DNA from 2 places in the Caballeronia zhejiangensis genome. Region 2 is predicted to be linked to the other one. Evidence: riboswitches for the same ligand, from Rfam matches in the RefSeq annotation. Region 2 holds a riboswitch; the other holds the start of a gene.
What was found. A riboswitch is a leader RNA that binds a small molecule or an ion and turns the genes downstream of it on or off. The one in region 2 is predicted to bind glycine.
Positions count from the first base shown of each region.

Region 1: another riboswitch for glycine. It lies ahead of gcvT (glycine cleavage system aminomethyltransferase GcvT); the one in region 2 lies ahead of LDZ23_RS32695 (D-amino acid dehydrogenase).

Region 1 is NZ_CP084283.1:2,840,531-2,844,741, forward strand. It holds gene gcvP (aminomethyl-transferring glycine dehydrogenase) at 1-531, opposite strand, end outside; gene gcvH (glycine cleavage system protein GcvH) at 593-973, opposite strand; gene gcvT (glycine cleavage system aminomethyltransferase GcvT) at 1,036-2,160, opposite strand; glycine riboswitch at 2,277-2,408, opposite strand; glycine riboswitch at 2,418-2,523, opposite strand; gene LDZ23_RS13675 (hypothetical protein) at 2,721-3,047, shown strand; gene LDZ23_RS13680 (oxidoreductase) at 3,051-4,094, opposite strand.
Region 2 is NZ_CP084287.1:637,505-641,715, forward strand. It holds gene LDZ23_RS32685 (enoyl-CoA hydratase/isomerase family protein) at 1-479, shown strand, start outside; gene LDZ23_RS32690 (MFS transporter) at 551-1,849, shown strand; glycine riboswitch at 2,522-2,611, shown strand; glycine riboswitch at 2,614-2,711, shown strand; gene LDZ23_RS32695 (D-amino acid dehydrogenase) at 2,769-4,052, shown strand; gene LDZ23_RS32700 (gamma-glutamyltransferase family protein) at 4,095-4,211, opposite strand, start outside.

The DNA.
Region 1 (4,211 bases), on a different replicon from region 2:
TTGCAGCAGCGTCATCGCTTCGGCGGCGGCGGTGGATTCGTCGAGCAGCGAGGCGTTGGCCATCGCGAGGCCAGTCAGGTCCATGACCATCTGCTGGAAATTGAGCAGCGCTTCGAGGCGCCCTTGCGAAATTTCCGGCTGATAGGGCGTGTATGCCGTGTACCACGCCGGATTTTCGAGCACGTTGCGCAGGATCACCGCCGGCGTGTGCGTGCCGTAGTAACCCTGGCCGATGTAAGTCCGGAACACCAGATTCTCGTCCGCCAGCTTGCGCAGATACGCGAGCGCTTCCGCCTCGCTTTTCGGCTGCGTGAACGCGCCGAGCGGCAGCGTGTCCTTGCGGCGGATCGATTCAGGAATCACCGCGTCGATGAACGCCGCGCGCGACGCGAAACCGAGCGCGTCGAGCATCGCGCGCTGGTCGGCATCATCGGGGCCGATGTGCCGCTCGGCGAATGCGTCGTGGCATTCGAGCGCGGCGAGTGACAGGGATGTGCGGTTCATCAGGCGATCCGGGTGTTCGAGCTTCATGTGAATTCCTGCGACGCGGCTCGCTCTTGTCTGCGCGAGCCGCCATCGTCATTGAGATGGGTTATTCGCCGATCGACTTGCCGTAGCCTTCGGCGTCGAGCAGCTTGTCGAGCGTGGCGTCGCCGGCCGGCTTGATCTTGAAGAGCCAGCTTTCGTACGGCGCGCCGTTGACCTGATCGGGCGCCGAAGTCAGCGCGTCGTTCGATGCGACGATCTCGCCCGACACCGGCGCGTAAATATCGGAAGCGGCCTTCACCGATTCGATCACCGCGATCGCGTCGCCCGCCGCAACGGTCTTGCCCGCCGCGGGCAGTTCGACGAACACGATGTCACCGAGCGCTTCCTGCGCGTGATCGGTGATGCCGACGGTCAGCGTGCCATCGGATTCGGTGCGGACCCATTCGTGCGATTCGGTGTATTTCAGATCGGCCGGGATGCTCATTGGATGCTCCTTGCGTGGTTCTTTCGTGAGGTTCTTGATCGGAGGAAACGGGCGCGACGGCTTCAGGAAAGCTCAACCAGAACCTTGCCGTTGCGCACGAACGGAAGTTTTACCACGCGCGCCGGCAGTTGCTTGTCGCGGATGACGACCTGCACCGTGTCGCCGACGGCAACACCCGTGGGCACGCGCGCGAACGCGATCGACTCCTGCATCGACGGCGAAAACGTGCCGCTCGTGATTTCGCCGTCGCCGCGTTCCGTGACGACTTTCTGATGCGCGCGCAGCACGCCGCCCGCCTTGCCGTTTTCCTTGATGAGCACGAGCCCGACGAAGTTCGCCTTCGAGCCGTGCGCTTCGAGCGCGCTGCGGCCGACGAAATCGCGCGGCGTCTTCAGATCGACGGTCCACGCGAGGCCGGCGTCGAGGGGCGAGACGTTCTCGTCCATGTCCTGGCCGTAGAGGTTCATGCCGGCTTCGAGGCGCAGCGTGTCGCGCGCGCCGAGGCCGGCGGGCTTCACGCCTGCGTCGCGCAAAGCGTTCCAGAGCGCTTCCACATGCGTCGCTGGCACGACGATCTCGAAACCGTCCTCGCCGGTGTAGCCGGTGCGCGCGAGCATCAGTTCGCCGAATTGCGTCGACGGGAAAACGACCGCGTTGAACGGCTTGATGTCCTGCGTCTGCGCGCGCGTGTCCGGCAGCACTTGCCAGGCTTTTTCGCGCGCGTTCGGACCTTGCACGGCGATGATCGCGAGGTCGCGACGCGGCGTGATGGAAAGGTTGAATTCGCCTTCGGCATTCAATTGACCGAACCAGGCGATGTCCTTCTCCGCCGTGCCCGCATTCACGACGACGCGAAAACTCGTTTCGGAGAAGTAGTAGACGATCAGATCGTCGATGACGCCGCCGTCGCCGTCGAGCAGGCAGGAATAGAGCGCTTTTCCGGGCGTCGTCAGCTTGTCGACGTTATTGGCGATCGCGTACTTGAAGAATTCGCGGACGGCCTCGCCTTCGAAATCGACGACGCGCATGTGCGAGACGTCGAACATGCCGGCGTCGGTACGCACCGCGCGGTGCTCGTCGATCTGCGAACCGTAGTTGACGGGCATGTCCCAGCCGCCGAAATCGACCATGCGCGCGTTGAGCGCGAGGTGAGCGGCGTGCAGCGGCGTGTGTTGAAGAGAAGTCATCGGGGCCTCGGTTCGCGAAACAAAAAAGGCCACGCAGCGCACTATTCGCCTGCCGGATGCGCCTTTCGTGCTGCGGGAAGCAGCGCGCAAGGCCCATGCCGCGAGCGGTTGCGATGCGTGACCCCTCTGTCCTCGGTACCTGAGAGATTGCGCGAACCGTGCACGGCTGTGCCGCGGTCCATCGCGCGCCCCTTCGGTGGGCAACTGGCTCAATGACGAAGCCGCTGCCGCTCTCCAGAGTGCGAGGAAACTCGTTCCTCGACGCGGTCGGTCCTTTTGCCTGAGAGTTTGCGGGTATGCCCCTTCGGCGGCGCGGTCTTTCTCGTTGCGATGAAAGGCCACGCGCTCTCCCGACGCGTGCGGCAGAATTTACGCGACCGAATTGGGGTTGTCAAACGGATTCGGACTTGCGCGATTGCGCTTTTCCGCAGATTCGAAACCGATGCAAACGCGCGAGCGTGTATCGACAAATCCGTCGTAGTTTGTTTCAGAAGCAGCGCTTTTTCGCAATGAAATTATGCGTACACTGTTCGGATCGCGTTGATTCCTCTTCGACGATCATGGCCACGATCACCATCAACGGCGTTACTTATACAGGCAACCATGTGTCGGTTCGCGGCGGCCGCGTGCTCGTCGACGGCAAGAACGTGAGCGCCGGCGAAGCGACGCGCATCACGCTCGAAGTGCACGGCGACCTTCAGGCGTTTCAGGCGGACAACTGCGATACGGTCGCGGTTCACGGCGCGGTCGGCGTCGTGTCGACCGTGTCGGGCAACGTGACTTGCGGCGATGTCGGCGGCGCGGTGTCGACGGTGTCGGGCAACGTGAACTGCGGCGACATCGCCGGCGAAGTGCGGACGACGTGCGGCAGCGTCAGCCGCCGCTAGGCGTCAGCCGCGCGCGAAGGGCACGCGCCGCCCTTCTTGCTCGCTCTGCATCGCGAGTTCGATGATCGTCATCGTGTCGACTGCGTCCTGCGGCGAAACCGGAAACGGCTTGCCATCCAGAATCGCCGCCGCCAGCGCACGATAAAACTCGACGTACGCGCCATCTCTCGTGGCGAATTCGTGACGCAGATCGAGATCGCCATCGACCTCGCGCAACGTGCCCGGCGGATTCTTCGCGAACTCCGGATTGCCCGGGCGCATCCCCGAACGCAACTGATCTTCCTGCGTATCGAGCCCGTTCTTCACATAACTGCCGCGCGTGCCGTGGATCGCGAAACGCGGCGGCTCCAGCGCCGCGAGCGCGCTCGCGTGCAGGATTACTTCCTTGTCGGCGTAACCGAGCACGAGATGCACGTAGTCCGGCGCGTGCGCGTGGTCGCGATGCGCCTTCACGAACGCCGTCACCGTTTGCGGCGCGCCGAAGAGCGTCAGCGCCTGATCGATCAGATGCGGCCCCAGATCGAACAGCAGGCCGCCGCCGCGCTCCGCTTCCTCGCGCCAGCGCTGCGGCACTTTCGGGCGGAAACGGTCGAAATGCGATTCGTAATGCGTGATGCGCCCGAGCCGTCCGCTTTCGATGAGCGCGCGCACCGTCATGAAATCGCCGTCCCAGCGACGGTTGTGAAACGGCGCGAACACGAGCCCTTTCTGCTGCGCGAGATCGGCGAGCGTGCGGGCGTCGCGCGACGAAAGCGTCACCGGTTTGTCGACGACCACGTGTTTGCCCGCCGACAGCGCCCGATGCGCGAGATCGAAGTGCGTGTCGTTCGGCGTCGCGACGACGACGCACTGGAGTTCGTCGATGGCGAGCAGCGCGTCGAAATCCGCGACGATCCGCGCGTTCGGATAATCGGCCTGCGCGCGCTCGGCCTGCGACGTGGCGATGGCCGTGACTTCGGCGCGGCCGCAGTGCTCGATGACGGGCGCGTGAAACGTCGCGCCGGCGAGGCCGTAGCCCATTACGCCGACTTTGAGTGCTGTGTCCATGCGGGCATCGTCCTGTCGTTGAATTGACCGGATATTGTGGCACGAACAGGGGCCGGAACCGCGCCGCCTCTATCGTCGCCTCTATCGTGTTAACATCGCGCTCTCCTTCGCGCAAGT
Region 2 (4,211 bases):
ACAAACCGACGATCGCTGTCCTTTCTGCCAGCGCGCTCGGTGGCGGATTCGAACTCGCGCTGACGTGCGACCTGCGCTACGCAAGCACCCAGGCCAAGGTTGGCTTTCCCGAAGCGTCGGTGGGCGCCATCCCCGGATGGATGGGCTGCTCGCGGCTTTCCGAACTCGTCGGCGCAACCCGCACGCGCGAGTTGATCCTGCTCGGTGAACCGATCTCCGCCGAAACCGCTGTCGCGTGGGGCGTGGTCAACGAAGCTGTCGAAGCGGATCAGCTACGCAGCCGCGTCAATGTCGTCTGCGAGACGCTCATCAAACGATCAAGGACGTCTCTGTCCGTGGGCAAACGGCTTATCCGCATGATGGAGACGGGCCAGCACGATTACGCTCACGAACTCGCCGCATCGGTATGCAAGGCGTCGCCCGATGCAATTGAAGGCGTCGCGGCATTCCGCGAAAAGCGCCATGCATCTTTCCGTTAAATCTCAAATCCATCACGCAGTGATGTAAGCCGCATCAGCGGATCAAGCACCTCAGGAGACAGGAGTCGCTCATGGACCGTACATCTATTCGGTGGCGCATCTGCGCGCTGCTTTTCTTCGCAACCACGATTAATTACCTGGACCGTCAGGTGCTGGGCCTGCTCAAGCCCGAGCTTGCCGTCACGTTCAACTGGACCGAAACGCAATACAGCTACATCGTCATGGTGTTCACGGCTTGCTATGCAATCGGCATGGTGCTTTCTGGCAAGATGGTCGATAAGTTCGGCGTCAAGATCGGTTACGGCGTGTGCGTATTGGTTTGGAGTATCGCTGCCTGCGGGCATGCGCTCGTGCGCAGCACGCTGGGCTTTGGCGTCATGCGCGCCCTGCTTGGCATCTCGGAATCTGGCAGCTTCCCCTGCGCAGTGAAGAGCGTGTCGGAGTGGTTCCCGCGCAAAGAGCAGGCACTTGCGGTGGGAATCCTGACTTCCGGCACTAGTATCGGAGCGGTGGCGGCACCGGCCACCGTGCCGTGGCTGGCTGCAACGTACGGCTGGGAGGCCGCGTTCTTCATCACCGGCATGACGGGATTCATCTGGCTGGCCTTCTGGTACTTCATGTATCAGGTGCCGGCAAAGCACGCCAAGATCAATGAAGCCGAACTAACCTACATCAGCGAGGATTCGGCTTCTGCTCCCGCGACCCAAAAGGTAAGCTGGTTCACGTTGCTCAAGCTGCGTCCGACATGGGCCTTCTTCGCCGGTAAGCTGCTGACCGACCCGATTTGGTGGTTCATGCTCTTCTGGCTGCCGTCGTATTTCAACTCGCGCTTTCACCTCGATCTGAAGAACCTCGGCCTTCCGCTGGTGATGGTATATGTCGCAACTTCAATAGGTAGCATTGGCGGTGGTTTCATCTCGTCCAAGCTGATTCAGCGCGGCTGGTCTGTGACGAAGGCGCGACAAACTACCATGCTTGTCTTTGCGTTCCTTGTTATGCCGATCGCATTCTCGCCGTTCATCGACAACATGTGGGCGATGGTTGGCCTGTTGAGTTTGGCGGCAGCCTCGCACCAGGCATGGTCGGCAAACCTTTTCACCACCGCATCTGACATGTTCCCGAAGGCAGCAGTCGGTTCCGTTGTTGGGATTGGTGGCTTGGCCGGTGCGTTGGGCGCGACGCTTTTCCCGCTGCTTGTTGGCGCAGTGCTGGACCATTTCAAGATGCTCGGCCACATCAATGCAGGCTACAACGTGCTGTTCGTCGTCTGTGGTTCGGCCTATCTTTTGGCGTGGATCGTAATGCGTGTCATCCGCTCGTCGGGCAAGCCCGTCGACATTGCGCAACTCACGCCGACCGCCCATAGTTGAAGTCAGCCGCTTTGACGCGCCTTTCAGTTGCTCGCCGAGCTTCGGGAGGCGGCGATGGCAAGTCTCTCATTCGTAGCGGGAGGAAGATCCGGCCGGCTCCCACTTAGGTTAAACGACGAAAGGCTGCACGGGACATGTTTCATGCAGCCATGGCACGCAATGCAGCGGCCATGCGCGCCGGCGTTCCGATGAGGCTGCCTGGCTACCTTTGTCGATCCTCACCGCTGACGCGGCAAGATGTGAGGCCGCTTGGCTTTTCGCCTTTGGGAAAACCGTAGCGATCCGTCGCGCGACGGCTCCCTGGATGGTTGGCAACGGCATTGTCGCCAGCGATAGCTCGAGCGTTGGAAGCAGCCATCGAAATCGCAACGGTGGAGCGGCAGAGGAGGGGCGCAGGTCAACGATCACCGTGCCGTTCATTGGTTGCTCATGGCGCCGGGCCGCGATGACGGGCGCAGGTGCGATTGTGAAAAACTCCGGCAACCACAGCCCGCCACACGCGCCGTCCACAGAGATATAAACAGTGGCTGCGCGTCATGCAGGCACTGAAGCCCCGACCAACCTCTCAAATTCGGGCGAGTCGTGTCTTTCCGAGAGTAAATTCCGGGGGAAGGACCAAGGAAAGAAAGGCTTGCCACGCGCATTTCGGATGGGTATCGTCGAGGTGTTCGACAACGCGCCACGGAAGAGCTCGTCCCCGCGACGACGCCGACGGAGCAACCGCCCCGGAAACTCTCAGGCAAAAAGGACCGTGTGCGCCGGAACATCTGGAGAGCGGCGCCATGCGCGCCCACCGAAGGGGAGCCCCGGCCGGCAGCAATGCACGGCGCGCGGGCGAAACTCTCAGGTACATGGACAGATGGGGCATCGGTGCCGGCTATGGACGGCCGGCGATGCTCAACGAAAACTGGACCATGTCATGTCACGAATCGCCATCATCGGCGCCGGGATCACCGGCGTCACGAGCGCGTACGCCCTCGCGCAGCGCGGCCTTCGCGTCACCGTGCTCGAACGTCATCGCTATGCCGCGATGGAAACCTCCTTCGCCAACGGCGGGCAACTCTCCGCCAGCAACGCGGAAGTCTGGAACAGCCGCGCGACCGTGCTGAAAGGTCTCAAGTGGATGTTCACGCGCGACGCGCCCTTGCTGATGAATCCGCGCCCCGGCTGGCACAAGTACAGCTGGATGGGCGAATTCCTGCGGCAGATTCCGAACTATCGGGCCAACACGGCCGAGACCGTGCGCCTCGCGCTCGCGGCGCGCGAGCATCTGTTCCGCATCGCGGAGACGGAGCGCATCGACTTCGATCTGGAGCGGCGCGGCATCCTGCATTTCTACGCTACCCGCACGGAGTTCGAGGCCGCGTCGAAGGTGAACGAGATTCTCAACGGCGCGGGCCTTGCGCGCCATGCGGTAACAGCTAAGGAAATCGCGTCGATCGAGCCGACGCTGAAGGGCAATTTTCATGCGGGCTTCTTCACGCCCTCCGATTCGACCGGCGACATCCACAAGTTCACGCGCGGTCTCGCCGATGCATGCGTGCGTTACGGCGTCGAGTTCCGCTATGAGACGTCGGTGAAATCGTTCGATGATGAGGCGGGCCGCATTGCGCTGAGGGTCGAGCAGGCGGGCGAAGAAAGCGTGCTTCAGTTCGACGGCATCGTGATCTGCGCGGGCGTGGGCAGCCGGGCGTTCGCCTCGATGGCCGGCGATCACGTCAACGTTTATCCAGTCAAAGGCTATTCGATCACCGTCTGTCTCGACGATGCGCGCAGCCGCGAGAACGCGCCGTGGGTCAGCCTGCTCGACGACCGCGCGAAGATCGTCACGAGCCGTCTCGGCGCGGATCGATTCCGCGTGGCGGGCACGGCGGAGCTGAACGGCTTCAACCGCGACATCCGCGCGGACCGCATCGCGCCGTTGGTCGAATGGACGCGGCGTTACTTTCCTGAAGTGTCGACCGCGCGCGTGATTCCGTGGAGTGGCCTGCGCCCGATGTTGCCGAGCATGCTGCCGAAGGTCGGGCAGGGCAGGCGTCCCGGCGTGTTCTACAACACCGGGCACGGGCATCTCGGATGGACGCTTTCGGCGGCGACGGCGGAACTCGTCGCGGAAGCCGTGCTGCGGAAGTGGCCGGGAAAACCGGTTCAGGTCGCTGCTGCGCCGTCGGCAAGCATGGCGCGCAGCGAAGCGCTGCTCTGAGCGGCGCGTTCCCCGCTTGAAACATCAAGCGGGGAACGCGCGTTACCAGCCGATCGCCGCACCGTCGCTGCGCGGATCGTGTCCGCCTTCGAAACATCCGTTCGGATAACGGATGATCGCGCCCGCATGGCCCATCGTTTCGTCGTAGGGCAGCAGCAC